One region of the Kocuria sp. 2SI genome, then DNA from elsewhere that is predicted to be linked to it. Evidence: riboswitches for the same ligand, from Rfam matches in the RefSeq annotation. Region 1 holds a riboswitch; the other holds the start of a gene.

The links. A riboswitch is a leader RNA that binds a small molecule or an ion and turns the genes downstream of it on or off. The one in region 1 is predicted to bind S-adenosylmethionine.
Region 2: it holds a riboswitch for S-adenosylmethionine, as region 1 does, so the genes downstream of both, FFS25_RS12415 (O-acetylhomoserine aminocarboxypropyltransferase/cysteine synthase family protein) here and metE (5-methyltetrahydropteroyltriglutamate--homocysteine S-methyltransferase) in region 1, are expected to answer to the same signal.

What each region holds. Positions count from the first base shown of each region.
Region 1 covers NZ_SCNB01000001.1:114,846-122,189, forward strand. The annotation lists gene FFS25_RS00485 (DUF202 domain-containing protein) at 1-91, shown strand, start outside; gene FFS25_RS00490 (amino acid permease) at 156-1,550, opposite strand; gene FFS25_RS00495 (adenylosuccinate synthase) at 1,882-3,168, opposite strand; SAM riboswitch class I at 3,364-3,463, shown strand; gene metE (5-methyltetrahydropteroyltriglutamate--homocysteine S-methyltransferase) at 3,590-7,024, shown strand; gene FFS25_RS00505 (DUF3151 domain-containing protein) at 7,134-7,344, opposite strand, start outside.
Region 2 covers NZ_SCNB01000030.1:16,319-23,662, reverse strand. The annotation lists gene FFS25_RS12435 (GNAT family N-acetyltransferase) at 511-1,095, shown strand; gene FFS25_RS12430 (methylated-DNA--[protein]-cysteine S-methyltransferase) at 1,239-1,835, opposite strand; gene FFS25_RS12425 (DUF4870 domain-containing protein) at 1,956-2,657, opposite strand; gene FFS25_RS12420 (cystathionine gamma-synthase) at 2,874-4,055, opposite strand; gene FFS25_RS12415 (O-acetylhomoserine aminocarboxypropyltransferase/cysteine synthase family protein) at 4,052-5,527, opposite strand; SAM riboswitch class IV at 5,577-5,686, opposite strand; gene FFS25_RS12410 (acyltransferase family protein) at 5,721-7,127, opposite strand.

The sequences.
Region 1 (7,344 bases):
CTCGGCTCCCGATCCGCTGGAGATCCTGGCGATCAGCGCAGCCGTCGTGGTGCTCGGCGCCCTGAGCCTGCTCACGATCCTCCTGGCCTGAGCCCCGCAGGCTGCAGGGAGGGCCTCGGTCTCCCGAGGCCCTCCCTGCAACGTGCGCCGGCGGCTCAGCCGCGCGAGAGATCCGCCTGCGCGGGATCCACGGCCGGCTCCTTGGTGCTCAGCTTGTGCCCGATCCAGAAGGCCAGGAACAGCGGCAGGCCGATGTACGAGGACAGCAGCGACATGGGCGTCACCGTCCCGGTCACGAAGGCGTCGTAGCCCTGGCCCAGGATGACCAGCAGGCACATGATCAGCGCGACGATCGGGCCGGCGGGGAAGAACCGTGAGCGGAACGGCAGCTCGGACAGCGGCCGCCCCTGCGCCTTGAAGGCCCGGCGGAAGCAGTAGTGCGTCCAGGCGATGCCCGCCCACACGATGAAGCCCGCCAGAGCCGAGGCGTTGAGCAGCCAGGTGTAGGCCGCGCCCTCGCCGATGAACGTGGTGAGGAAGGCCAGCAGGCCGAAGGACGAGGTCACCAGCAGCGCCCGCATGGGCACGCCGCGGCGGTTGACCTTGGCCAGCCAGGCCGGGGCCTTGCCGTCGGTGGCCATGGACCAGAGCATGCGCGTGGAGGCATACAGCCCGGAGTTGCCGGCCGAGAGGATGGCCGTGAGGATCACGGCGTTCATGACGGAGCCGGCGAAGGCCACGCCCGCGTTCTGCAGCACCAGGGTGAACGGCGAGATCGCGACGTCCTCGATGTCCGAGGCCAGCAGGTTCGGGTGCGTGTACGGCAGCAGGAAGCCGATCACGATGATCGCCAGCACGTAGAACAGCAGGATGCGCACGAACACGGTGCGGATCGCCTTGGGCACGGTGCGCTCGGGGTCCTCGGCCTCACCGGCCGCCACGCCCACGAGCTCGGTGCCCTGGAACGCGAAGCCGGCGACCATGAAGATCGCCAGGATCGACATGGGCCCGCCCACGAACGGCGCCTGCCCGTCGGTCCAGTTGCCGAAGCCGGGGGCGTCGCCGCCCATGATGCCCAGCACCATCAGCACGCCCAGCACCAGGAAGACGACGACGGCGGCCACCTTGATCGCCGAGAGCCAGAACTCGCCCTCGCCGTAGGCCCGCGTGGACAGGGCGTTGAGCCCGAAGACGATCAGCAGGAACAGCGCCGACCAGACCCAGGCGGGGACGTCGGGGAGCCAGTAGCGCATGACCAGTGCGGCCGCCACGAGCTCCGCGGCCAGGGTGATGGCCCAGTTGAACCAGTAGTTCCAGCCGATCGCGAAGCCGAAGGACGGCGAGACGTAGCGCGCCGCGTGATCGCCGAAGGATCCGGAGGTGGGACGCCAGGCGGACATCTCGCCCAGGGACTGCATGAGCAGGAAGACCATGAGCCCGATCGCTATGTAGGCCACGAGCGCACCACCAGGCCCGGCCGTGGCGATCGAGTTGCCGGAGGCCACGAACAGCCCGGTGCCGATCGCACCGCCCATGGCGATCATGGTCATGTGCCGGGTCTTGAGGCTGCGGCGCAGGCCCTCGCCCTCGGACCGCGCCGAGGCGGGGTCCAGTCTGGTGCTCTGTGTGGACACGGTCAGTCACTTCCGACGTCGGGGATCGAACGGCGCCGCGACGGGCATCGATCAGTGGCGCCTGCATGCACGACGAGGCGCAGCACGCCCAGGGGTCTGCCAGATGCTATCCGACACGGCGGGCGAGCCCGGTCCGCGCGCGGGACGGTGACGCAGCGGATGGTGACAGATCGGCACCCCATCAGGGCTGATGGGGTGCCGATCTGTCACCATCCCGAGCGCCTGTCCTCGCACGGGCGAGGCGGCGTCAGTCGATCAGGTCGCGCAGCTCGATCGTGTTCTCGCGGCCCGGGCCCACGCCGATCGCGGAGAACCGGGTGCCGGACATCTTCTCGAGCGCCAGGACGTAGTCCTTGGCGTTCTGCGGGAGATCGTCGAGGGTCTGGGCCTGCGAGATGTCCTCCGACCAGCCGGGGAACATCTCGTAGATCGGCTTGGCGTGGTGGAACTCGGTCTGCGTCATGGGCATCTCGTCGTGGCGCACGCCGTCGACGTCGTAGGCCACGCACACCGGGATCTCCTCGAGCCCGGTGAGGACGTCGAGCTTGGTCACGAAGTAGTCCGTGAAGCCGTTGATCCGCGAGGCGTGACGCGCCATCACGGCGTCGTACCAGCCGGTGCGGCGCGGGCGCCCGGTGTTCACGCCGAACTCGCCGCCCACGGTGCGCAGCCGCTCCCCGGACTCGTCGAACAGCTCGGTGGGGAACGGACCGGCACCCACGCGGGTCGTGTACGCCTTGATGATGCCGATCGAGCGGGTCAGGCGCGTGGGCCCGATGCCCGCGCCCACGCAAGCGCCGCCGGTGGTGGGGTTCGACGAGGTCACGAACGGGTACGTGCCGTGATCGACGTCCAGGAAGGTGGCCTGCCCGCCCTCGAGCAGGACGGTCTCGTCGCGGTCCAGGGCGTCGTTGAGCAGGCGCGTGGAGTCCACGATCATGGGCGCCATGCGCTCGGCGTAGCCCATGAAGTAGTCCACGATCTCGTCGTTCTCGAACGCGCGGCGGTTGTAGACCTTGAGCAGCAGCTCGTTCTTCTGCCGCAGGGCGCCCTCGATCTTCTGGCGCAGGATCGACTCGTCCAGGATGTCCTGCGCGCGCAGGCCCAGGCGCCCGATCTTGTCCATGTAGGCGGGCCCGATCCCGCGACCGGTGGTGCCGATCGCGCGCTTGCCCAGGAACCGCTCGGTGACCTGGTCGAGGGTCTGGTGGTACGGGGCCACCAGGTGCGCATTGGCCGAGACGCGCAGCTTGGAGGTGTCCGCGCCGCGGGCCTCGAGGCCGTCGATCTCCTCGAACAGCGCCTGCGGGTTGACCACCACGCCGTTGCCGATCACGGGGGTGGCCCGCGGGGAGAGGATGCCTGCGGGGAGCAGCTTGAGCTCGAACTTGTCGCCGCCCACCACCACGGTGTGCCCGGCGTTGTTGCCGCCGTTCGGCTTCACGACGTAGTCCGCGCGGCCGCCGAGGATGTCCGTGGCCTTGCCCTTGCCCTCATCGCCCCACTGGGCTCCGACGATCGAGATGGCTGGCATGCGACTGCTCTCCTGACTGGGCCCGCACGAGGTCTGGATGCTGCGCCACGCGCCTTGTGGAGGCCATGGTGGATCGCGCGCCACGGGCCGGGGGCGCGACGGTCCGGGGCGATCCTATCGCGCGCCCCTCCCTGGCGGCCGTGGCAGATCTCGGGGGTTGACAAGCAGGGCCGCCTGGGGTGGTATCTATCTCGCTATCTATCCAGAGCGACCGAGAGACCTGGCTCGTCGACGTCGCAGCAACCATCCCCGCGGATCTTGCGGGGACCGGTGCTCCCGCCAGGACCGATGGAGCGTCTTCTCAGACTTCCGTGGTCCACCGGACCCGTGCCTTTCCGCGCATCGTTAGCGCCGGCACGGGCCTCCGTGCGCACCCCGTGGTCTGCCCTCCATCGGGCATCCACGGAAAGGCGAACACGGAATGTCCGATCACCATCCCCCAGCACCGCGCTCGGATCGTCCCCCGGAGACGGGGGCGCCGTCGCACCGCAAGACGGTGCCCGCGCTGTCCTACGAGCTCTACCCGCCGCGCAGCGCAGCCAGCACCGAGTCCCTCCTGCAGACCATCGAGGCCCTGGCGCCCACGGTGCCGGACTACGTCTCGGTCACCGCGGCGGTCGATCCGCAGCGCCGCGTCCAGTCCATGGCGCTGCTGTCCCACCTGATCTTCGAGACCCCGCTGCGCCCCCTAGCCCACGTGCTGTGCACGGGAGTCACGGAGACGCAGCTGCGCGAGCTGATCCACGAGCTGCTGGACCTGGGCGTGCGCGGCGTCCTGGCCCTGCGCGGGGACCGGGATCCGGCCGTCGAGCCCGGCCCTGAGGAGCTGCCCTTCGCCCGGCATCTGGTGGACCTGATCCGCTCGGTCGAGCGCGGCCGAGCCGCCCAGCTGTGCGCCGGCAACGTCTCGATCGGCGTGGCCGCCTATCCGATCAAGCACCCCGAGTCGACCTCCGTGCACCAGGACCTCGAGGTGCTACTGGCCAAGCAGCGCGCCGGCGCCGACTTCGCGATCACTCAGCTCTACCCCGAGGCCGACGACTACGCGGCCTTCGTGTCCCGGGCTCGTCGCGCCGGAGTGGAGCTGCCGATCATCCCCGGGATCATGCCGGTCACGAGCCTGCGCCGGTACCTGCGCATCTGCGACCTGGCCGGCCTGGAGCCGGACCCGCTGCTGGCCCACGAGCTCGAGACGGCCGACTCGGACGCCGAGCGCCACCGGATCGGCGTCCGCTGTGCCGTGCACAGCGCACGCGCTGCCTTGGATTCCGGGGCTCCCGGGCTGCACCTCTACACGTTCAACCAGCACGAGGCCGCCCTGGACGTCCTGGAGCAGCTCGATCTGCCCCGCCCCACCCCTTCAGCCGGACTCGCCGGACTCATCCCCGCATCCCAGCCCGCCGACGGGCGCCCCATCCGCACCTATGAGGAGACCGCAGTGACCATCTCGAACGACGCCCAGCCCGCCGCCTTCCCGACCGCCACGATCCTGGGCTATCCCCGCATCGGCCCGAACCGCGAGCTCAAGCGCGCGCTCGAGTCGCACTGGGCCGGACGCAGCGACCTGGAGCAGCTCGAGTCCTCCGCCGCCGAGCTGCGTGCCTCCATCGCCGAGCGCCTCGAGGGGCTGGGCCTGGAGCAGGCCTCGGCCGTGCCCGGCTCCTACGCGCTCTACGACCACGTGCTCGACACCCTGATCGCCGTCGGCGCGGTGCCGACGCGCTTCGGCGACCTGCGCACCGAGGCCGGAACCGTGGACCGCTCCGGGGAGTTCGTGCTGGCCCGCGGCGACGACGCCCGGCAGCCGCTCGAGATGACCAAGTGGTTCGACACCAACTACCACTACCTGGTGCCCGAGATCGGCGCGCAGACGCAGTTCGCCGCAGCGCCCGGCCGCCTGCTGGAGCAGCTGGCCGAGGCCGCCGAGCAGGGCGGGAGCCTGCGCCCCGTGCTCGTGGGCCCGGTGACCTTCCTGGCCCTGGCCAAGGACGACGGCACCGCAGCCGAGCCCATCGAGCCCCTGGATCGTCTCGAGGAGCTGCTGCCGGTCTACGGCGAGATCCTCGCAGCGCTCAAGGCCGCCGGGGCCGAGTGGGTGCAGATCGACGAGCCCGCCCTGGTCGCGGACCACTCCCGCCTCTCTCAGCAGGACCTGCGCACGGCGATCGAGCGCGCGGCCGGATACCTGGGCGGGCTCGACGAGCGCCCCCAGCTGCTGCTCACCTCCCCCTACGGCGATGCGGGCGAGCTGCTCGGCGCGCTGACCGGCTCGGGTGCCGAGGCCGTGCACGTGGACCTCGTCCGCGGCGGTCTCACCGACGACCAGCTCGGCCTGTTCACTTCGGCAGACGCCCCGGTGCTCGTGGCCGGAGTCGTCAACGGGCGCAACGTCTGGCGCACCGACCTCTCCGCCGCACTCAAGCGGCTCGAGGGCTTCCGCGACGCAGGCGCCCGGGTCTCCGTGGCCACGTCGAACTCGCTGATCCACGTGCCGCACAACCTCGAGGCCGAGCCCGAGCTCGACCCCGAGATCCGGTCCTGGCTGGCCTTCGCCGACGAGAAGGTCCGCGAGGTCGCCGTCCTGGCACGCGGGCTCGCCGAGGGCCGCGGGGCCGTGGCCGCCGAGCTGCAGGAGGCCGACGAGGCCCGCCGCACCCGCGCTGCGGCCCCGGGTGTGCGCATCGACGAGGTCCGCGGTCGCACTGCCTCCCTCACCGAGGCCGACTCGCGGCGCGGCACCGCCGAGCAGCGCCGAGCCGCCCAGGCCGAGCGATCGTTCGGCAGCGGCCGCCTTCCAGTGCTGCCCACCACCACGATCGGGTCCTTCCCCCAGACCGGGGAGGTCCGCCGCGCCCGCGCCGATCACCGCGCCGGACGGATCGACGACGCCGCCTACGACGGCTTCCTGCGCGAGGAGATCTCCCGGGTCATCGCCCTGCAGGACGAGCTCGGCCTGGACGTGCTGGTGCACGGCGAGCCGGAGCGCAACGACATGGTCCAGTACTTCGCCGAGCACTTCGACGGCTTCGCGACGACCGCCAACGGCTGGGTGCAGTCCTACGGCTCCCGGGCCACGCGTCCGTCGATCCTGTGGGGCGACGTCTCCCGCGAGGGCGAGGGGCTGCGCGGCGAGGCCTTCACGGTCCCGTGGATCACCTGGGCGCAGCAGCAGACCGACAAGCCGGTCAAGGGCATGCTCACCGGGCCGGTCACCATCCTGGCCTGGTCGTTCGTGCGCGACGACCAGCCGCTGGCAGAGACCGCCGATCAGGTGGCCCTGGCCCTGCGCGATGAGATCGCCGACCTCGAGGACGCTGGGATCGGCATCATCCAGGTCGACGAGCCGGCCCTGCGCGAGCTGCTGCCCCTGCGCCGAGCCGATCGCAGCGCCTACCTGGACTGGTCGGTCGAGTCCTTCCGCCGGGCGACCTCCTCGGTCGACGACGCCACGCAGATCCACACGCACCTGTGCTACTCGGAGTTCGGCGAGGTCATCACCGGCGTAGACGCGCTGAACGCCGATGTCACGAGCATCGAGGCGGCCCGTTCGCGCATGGAGGTGCTGGCCGACGTCCGCGCGGTCGGCTTCGAGCGCGGGCTCGGCCCCGGCGTGTGGGACATCCACTCCCCGCGCGTGCCCAGCACCGACGAGATCGAGTCGCTGCTCACCCAGGCCCTCGAGCACGTCAGCTCCGAGCTGCTGTGGGTCAACCCCGACTGCGGCTTGAAGACCCGCGGCTACGACGAGACCCGCACCTCGCTCGAGCACCTGGTCGAGGCCACTGCCCGCGTGCGCGAGAGCCTGGCGGCCAGTCAGGCCGCCTCCGCCGAGACGGCTGAGGCCTCCGCGGTCTGATCAGCCGTCCGGGCCTTCGCTGCTCGGCGACGACGAACGGCGCGGCCGCACCCCTGCTGCAGGGGGTGCGGCCGCGCCGTTCGTCGTCAGGCCGTCGCCGGGGTCGACGTCAGCTCTGGAGCTGCTCGGCCGCCGTCGGGTCGGAGTCGTTGAGGAACTTCTGGATGCGCTGGGCCTCGTCGAGCTCGCCGATGGCCGCTGCCGCCTGGCCCAGCGCCGACAGAGCGCGCAGGAAGCCGCGGTTGGGCGCGTGGCTGTACGGCACCGGGCCGTGGCCCTTCCAGCCGCTGGCGCGCAGGGCGTCGAGACCGCGGTGGTAG
Region 2 (7,344 bases), on a different contig from region 1:
CACACTATCGAGTTCTCAAACAACAGACGATCAACCAGCCCGTTTCACCAGGCCCGCGAAGATCAGTTCCTTCAACCGCCGCAGCTCACGAGACCCGAACCTTTGTTCATCTCTCGTTCACCGTTGCGCGGCCAGATCACCATACTCGCTTCACCCGCTCTTCACAACCCGGCTCCTTCGACCCGATCCCCCGCGCCCATGCAGTGCAGGGCGAAGCGATCTGCTCGATCGAGCCGTTCAGTGGTTGTGTCGACGCAGGATCATCCGGATCGGTGATCCTGCCGCTGCGCCGCACCGGTTCGAACCGGCGGGCCGCTCGCGGCGACAGAGAAGAACATTACACACCCCCAGCGCCCCCCGCAAACCCGTGAGGCCCGCAGTGACGGGCCTCACCTGGGCCAAGTCCCGGTCTTCGTCGCGCAGCCGGCCGGTTCGCCCGCACCAGTACCGGGCCACGCGGCTGCGCGCTGCCCACTCGGCTTCTCCACCGCGATGGACGCCAGCCGGCCCTTGGTCGTCTATACGATGGATCCCGTGAAGGACCTGCTGCCCCTGGAGACGGACCGCCTCTTCTTCCGCCGCTTCAGCGAGTCGGATCTGGAGGCCATGCACGCCTATCAATCACGTGAGGACTACGCGCAGCACGCCTGGCGAGGACCTCGCTCGTGGGAGCACTCGGAGCGGGTCATCGCCGAGCATCGCGGGCCGAGGGCCTTCCTCCACGACGGGGACACCATCCGCTACGCCTTCAGCGCGCACGACGACCCGGAGGGGCTCTACGGGGAGATCGTGCTGACGCTCGTGGACGCCGAGTCGCGCCAGATCGAGATGGGCTGGGTGGTCAGCCCCGATCATGCAGGCAGAGGCTATGCAGGCGAGGCTGCGATCGCCGCGATCGACGCCTGCTTCGAGCGATTGGACGCCCACCGCGTGTTCGCGCGCCTGGATGCGCTGAACCACAGCTCCATCAAGGTCTGCGAGCGCATCGGCATGCGCAGGGAGGCGGAGCTGCGCGAATCGCACCTGCAGCTGGGCGAATGGCGCACCGAACTCATCTACGCCGCGCTGCGCTCCGACCGGATCAGCGCGGACTGACCTGCCGGTTCCCGCGGCCGTCGCAGAGGAGCTCCACCTGCGGCCAACCTCCTGGCCCGACATGGGCCCGTCCCGTGGATCGGGCTGTTCTACGCCCTCGGGCGCAGCCGCTGTCGGGCGTCGCCGCTCGGGTCCCCGGTCCGTCAACGCGCTGCGCGTCGGGATTCCATCTCCAGCAGCTCCTGCTTGCGCTCGATGCCGCCGGCATAGCCGGTCAGCACCCCTGTAGAGCTGAGCACCCGGTGGCACGGCACGATCACCGACCACGGATTCCGGCCCACCCCCTGTCCCACCGCCTGGGCCATCCCGGGATTGCCGAGCTGCTGCGCCAGCGCGCCGTAGGTGGTGGTGGTCCCGAACGGGATCTCCTGCAGCGCCTTCCACACCCGCGGGCGCAGGGGCTGCGGGCGGTCGTCGAGGGCCAGCGGCAGATCGAACCCGCGTCGCCGACCGGCGTACCAGTCTTCGAGCTGCTCCTGCGCCTCGCTCAGCAGGGCATGGTCACCCTCCATGCCGAGGGTCTCGTCGTCCGGGAAGTGCTTCTGATCCTCGAACCAGCATCCCGTGATCGCAGGCCGGCCGTCGTGCGGGCCGGCAGCCACGACCATGCGCCCGAGCGGCGTCTCCACCCAGCGGTGCATGCGCGCCACGGGCTCCGGCAGCTCCATGCCGCGCGGAGGCGCAGGAGTCGGCTCGGGGATTCGTCGGGCGGCGCGCCCGGAGATGTCGAAGTCGCTCATGAGCACCATGGTGCGGTCATGTCCCCGCACGCGCAACGGCCGGGCCCTCCGCAGCGGAGGGCCCGGCCGTCGTCGTGGAATTCCGGCCGCCGCGCACGACGGGTGCCGGAGGATCCGGTCTCAGCTGAGGATCGGGATCTGCATGGGGTACTTGTACGCCAGGCCCTTGTTCGCCTGCATGGCGCCGAGGACGGCGAACACGATCGACAGGATGCCCAGGACGGGAAGCAGGAAGAGGGCCAGGCCGAGGGTGGGAATGGCCAGGATCCAGATCACGACGTTGAGCGCGAACACGATGACGTTGAAGTTGAAGGCGCCCGCGGAGGCATTGCGCACCAGCGGGTCGCGGTCCTTGAAGATGAACCAGATGATCAGCGGTGCCGCGAATCCGATCCAGCCGGCCGAGAACAGGAACAGCACCGGAGCTGCGATGTGGGAGATCAGCGCCCAGGTCCGGGCGTCCGAGGGGCTCAGCGGCTGGCCGCCCTGCTGGAAGGTGGCCTGCCCGTAGTTGCCCTGGGCCGTGTACTGCTGTCCGCCGCCCTGCGGCTGGTCGTAGGCGCCCTGGCCTCCGTAGCCCGGATGCTGGCGCTGCTGCCCGGCTCCGGGGTAGCTGTAGCTCGGCTGCCCGTAGCCCTGCTGCGCGCCGGGGTCCCCGGAGGGCTGGCTGCCCGACTGGCCCTGGTTCGGGCCCCACGACGGCTGCCCGGACTGCTGGGGGTCGCCGCCCTGCCCGAACGAGGGGGCCTCGTGCTGCTGTCCGCCCGGGGCGTTGCGGCCGTCCGATCCGGAGGCCGGGTTCTGGGGATCCTGCGAGCTCATGAAGGCTCCTTCATATGGCGCTTGCATGGGGACCCGCGCGACGGCCGAGCCGAACGCGACGAGGCTGCTGCCCCCAGTGTAGGCAGAGCCCTGCGATCGCCGTCAGGTGACGGCGATCGCAGGGCTCTGCCGGAGCCGGGGAGGCCGCCGCGTCAGTCGCAGTGCCGGATGAGCGCGCCGCCTGTCAGTCGCCGAGCCGGGCGAGCGCAGCGCCCGTCAGGCGCCGAAGGCACGCTCCAGGTCCTCGAGGTGGTCGTCGAGGTCCTCGATCCCGACGGAGAGCCGGACCAGATCCACCGGCACCGCCAGCGGCGTGCCGGCCACGGATCCGTGCGTCATCTCGGAGGGCCAGCAGATCAGCGATTCGACCCCGCCGAGGGAGACCGAGAGCTTGTACATCTTCGTGGACTCCGCGAAGCGCCGGGCCGCAGCCTCTCCGCCGTGCACGCGGAAGGAGACCATGCCACCGAAGCCGTCCATCTGCCGTGCGGCCAGCTCGTGGCCGGGGTGCTCGGGCAGTCCGGGGTAGAGCACCTGCGCCACCTCTGGGCGCCCGATGAGCCACTCGGCGATCCGGCCTGCGGTCTCCTGATGGCGCTGCATACGCAGCGAAAGGGTCTTCAGCCCGCGCGCGGCCAGGAAGCAGTCCTGGGGCCCGGCGACCGCCCCGCCGGCGAACTGCTGGAAGCCCACGAGCTCGGCCAGCGTTCCTCCGGGCGAGAAGCCGCCCACGGCCTCGACCTCCCAGGCCCGGTCCGAGACGACGACCGCCCCGCCCAGCACGTCCGAGTGCCCGCCGATGTACTTGGTGGTGGAGTGCACGACGACGTCGGCGCCGAACTCCAGCGGACGCTGAAGGTACGGCGAGGCGAAGGTGCTGTCCACGATCAGCAGCGCCCCGGCATCCTGGGCGATCTGGGCGATTCCCGTCAGATCGGCGATGCCCAGCAGCGGATTCGTGGGGGTCTCGACCCAGATCACCCGCGTGCCCGCCTCCACAGCCCCGCGGACCGCATCGAGCGAGGTGACGTCCACCGGCGTGTGCCGGATCTGCCAGGGAGCCAGGACCCTGGTGATGAGCCGGTTGGTGCCCCCGTAGCCGTCGGCGCCCAGGACCACATGGTCTCCGGGGCGCAGCACCGAGCGCAGCAGCGCATCCTCCGCCGCGATCCCGGAGGCGAACGCGAAGGCCCGCTGCCCGCCCTCGAGCGCGCACAGCTGCTCCTCGAAGGCATTGCGGGTGGGATTGGAGCCGCGGGAGTACTCGTGGCCGTCGCGCAGGACGTTGATGCCGTCCTGGACGAAGGTGGAGGTCTGGTAGACCGGCGGGATGACCGCACCGGTCAGCCGGTCCGGCTCCTGGCCGGCGTGGACGGCGCGCGTGGTGAACCCGCTCATGCCTGCACCTCCTGGCGCTGGTCGCGGCGCGCGCCGCTCGGCTCGTCCTCGGAGCGCACCGGGGCGCCGTCCGTCGACGATCCCGGGGCACCTTCTGCGGCCGGGATCTCAGCGCCGCGCGCGGCCTCGACGCGCAGCAGCTCATCGAGCGAGGACTGCAGATCGGCGATCAGGTCGTCGACCGCCTCCAGCCCGATCGACAGCCGCAGGGTCTGCCAGCTGATCCCGCCGGCCAGTCGCTGCTCCTCCGAGAGACGGCAGTGGGTCATGGCCGCGGGATGGTTGATCAGCGATCGGACGTCGCCGATGTTGGCCACCAGCTTGAAAAGCCGCAGGGAGTCGACGAATCCGGCCACTGCGGCATCCGAGCACTCCAGCTCGAAGCCGAAGACCGACCCGACGCCCTGGGGGAAGTCGCGCTCGGCGATCTCCCGATCGGCGGAGCCCTCGATCAGGGGGTGGTGCACGCAGCGCACCGCCGGATGCGTGCTCAGGAACTCGGCGATGCGAGCGGCGCTGTCCGAGTGGCGGCGCATGCGCAGGTCCAGCGTCTCGAGGCCCTGGATGATCTGGGAGGCGTTGAACGGCGAGAGCGTCAGACCCAGGTCGTGCACGAACTTGGCCCGGCACAGATGCAGGAACGGCGAGCCGCCGCGCAGCTTCTCGCACAGGCTGATCCCGCCCCAGCGCGCTCGCGGCTCGGTGAACTGCGGCCAGCGAGCGGCCTCGGCCTCCCAGTCGAATCGACCGGAGTCGATCACGACGCCGGCCAGCGACGTCCCGTGCCCGCCGAAGAACTTGGTGGCCGAATGCACCACGATATCCGCCCCGTGCTCGAAGGGCCGGTACAGGATCGGCGTGGCCAGGGTCGAGTCGACGATCACCGGGAGCCCCCGCTCATGGGCGATGCGGGAGATCGCGTCCAGATCCGCCAGCGTGGCCAGCGGGTTGCCGATGGACTCGAGGAAGAAGCCCCGAGTGTCCTCCGTGATCGCCTCCGACCAGGCCGAGGGGTCAGCGGGATCGACGTAGGTGACGGTCGCGCCGAGATCGGCCAGCGTGTCACCGAGCAGGTCGACGGTGCCGCCGTAGATCTTCTCCGAGACCACCAGGTGCTTGCCGGGGCCCGTGCTGATCAGCGCGAGCAGGGCCGCGGCGACGGCGGACTGGCCCGAGCCCATGGCCACGGCCCCCACTCCGCCCTCGAGATCGGCGACCTTCTGCTCCAGGACGGCGACCGTGGGGTTGCCCGTGCGGGAGTAGGTGAAGCCCGGGGTGGTCTGGGCGAACATGGCGGCGGCAGCCGCGTGGTCCGGGAACTCGAAGGCCGAGGACTGGTAGATCGGCACCGGCAGCGTGGCCTGGACGGGGGCGGCAGGGGCGCCCGGATCGGATCCGGCCCGGCCGGCGTGGATCTGGCGTGTGGCCAGCGACGTCGAGCTCTTGAGCTCGTCGCAGGGCGAGGACGTCATGAGAGGTGTCTTCCGTGACGGGGTGCTCTTGACCTGCACGTCCCGCCGGAGCTTGTTCGTGCGCTGCGTCAGGTGCAGGCCGCTTCGTCATCCGAACCACCCTTGAACATGGGGTTGGTGCACAGCCAAGTCGGAGCTTGGCAGCTGTGTCTCGTGAAGCCGGTCCGATACTAGCACCACACCGATCGAGCCGTCAGGACCTCCGTGCGGGCGGGACCAGCAGCAGGACCGCCGCGACCATGGCCGCCGCGCCGCCGAGGGCCAGCGGGATGCCGAGCAGGAAGCGGACCTCCAGCACGGCTGCGGAGAAGACGAGGACGGCCGCGGCGAGGATGCGGACCCACGCCCGTCCGTCCGGCGATGAGGAGCGATCGGGACTCGAAGCTCGCAGCGGCGCGGATCCGTCGGCTCGGGGCGCGGTCGAGGGCCGCTCACCCGAGGGCGATCCTCCGGCTGCGGGCCCCTCCGGTTCGGGCTCGCGGGCGACGATCCGCCCCGCCACGGCCTCCAGGACGCCCAGCGGACGCACGACCAGCAGGACCATCGCCCAGCAGAGCAGCCCGATCGGCAGGCGCCACAGCCACCACTGCGCTGAGCCGGGCACCGGATCCGGGCCGCCGAGCAGCCACCACACCGCCATCACGGCCACGATCACCGGCAGGTGCCACAGGTACAGGGTCGCGGCCCGCGAGCCGACGACCCAGGCGACGGCCTGCGCGGGACGCCATCGCATGAGCCGCTCCAGAGCCGGCGAGCACAGCTGCAGGACGCAGGCCTGAGCCGCGCCGAGGGCGATCATGCACAGCGTGGGCGGGTTCAGGGCCGACAGCCCGTCCGCACCCCACCAGGGCAGGCTCGTCAGGCAGAGCATCACCAGGACCGACAGGGCCGTGATCCCGAGCAGTCTTCCTGCCGAGGCACGAGCGAAGGATCCGTCGTGGCGGAAGAAGCCGATCTGATGGATCGCCAGCCAGACCGGGGCGAAGCCGAGCAGGCCCCACCACGGCCGCTCCGCGGCGATGCGCAGCACCTCGATCGCAGCGCTGAGCCCCACCAGCGCAGCCAGGGTGAGAACGGGCCGGCGATCGTGCAGCCCGTGCAGCAGCGGCACACCGACCAGGCACGCGGTATAGGCGCCCACGAACCACAGGTGCATCCCGAGCCCCCGCAGCGCCATCGAGGCCCAGTCGGCGGGCATCCCCACGAGCGCCGCGAGGGCGCCGGCCAGCGCCAGGGCGACCCACACAGCGCTCGCAGGCACGACCAGGCGCAGCAGCCGGGCGCGCACCCAGGCCGGCCCGCGGACGCCCTCCGCCGACTGGCGCGACCACGAGATCGCCGAGGCGCACCCTCCCACCACGAAGAACAGCGGCATGACCTGCACGAGCCACGACACCGGGGCGTACCAGGAGGCCTCGGTGGGGGCCATGACGCTGCGCAGCGCGCCCGTGCTCGGATCCGTCGTGAGCGTGACCAGGAGGATGTGGAGCACGACCACGGCGATCAGGCAGGCGACCCGAGCAGCATCCAGCGCGAGATCGCGCTGCGCAGGGATGGTCTGCGCAGCGCGCCGGCCGCGGGAGGTGCTCAGCTTCGTCACGTCTCCGATCGTCACACGACGGCGGCATCGCAGGGGGCTCGGCGGGTGCCCGGGAGCGCAGCAGCGCGATTGTGACGTCAGAGCGTCTTCTTCCGCAGGTCGGGGCATCGGATCGCCCCGATGCCTTCTGCCGGAAGGCCTCCGCTGTTACGGTTACCCAAGAGTCATTTAGATATGGCGGATCGGGCATGGATCCGCCTGGATCCGCGCTGTGGCA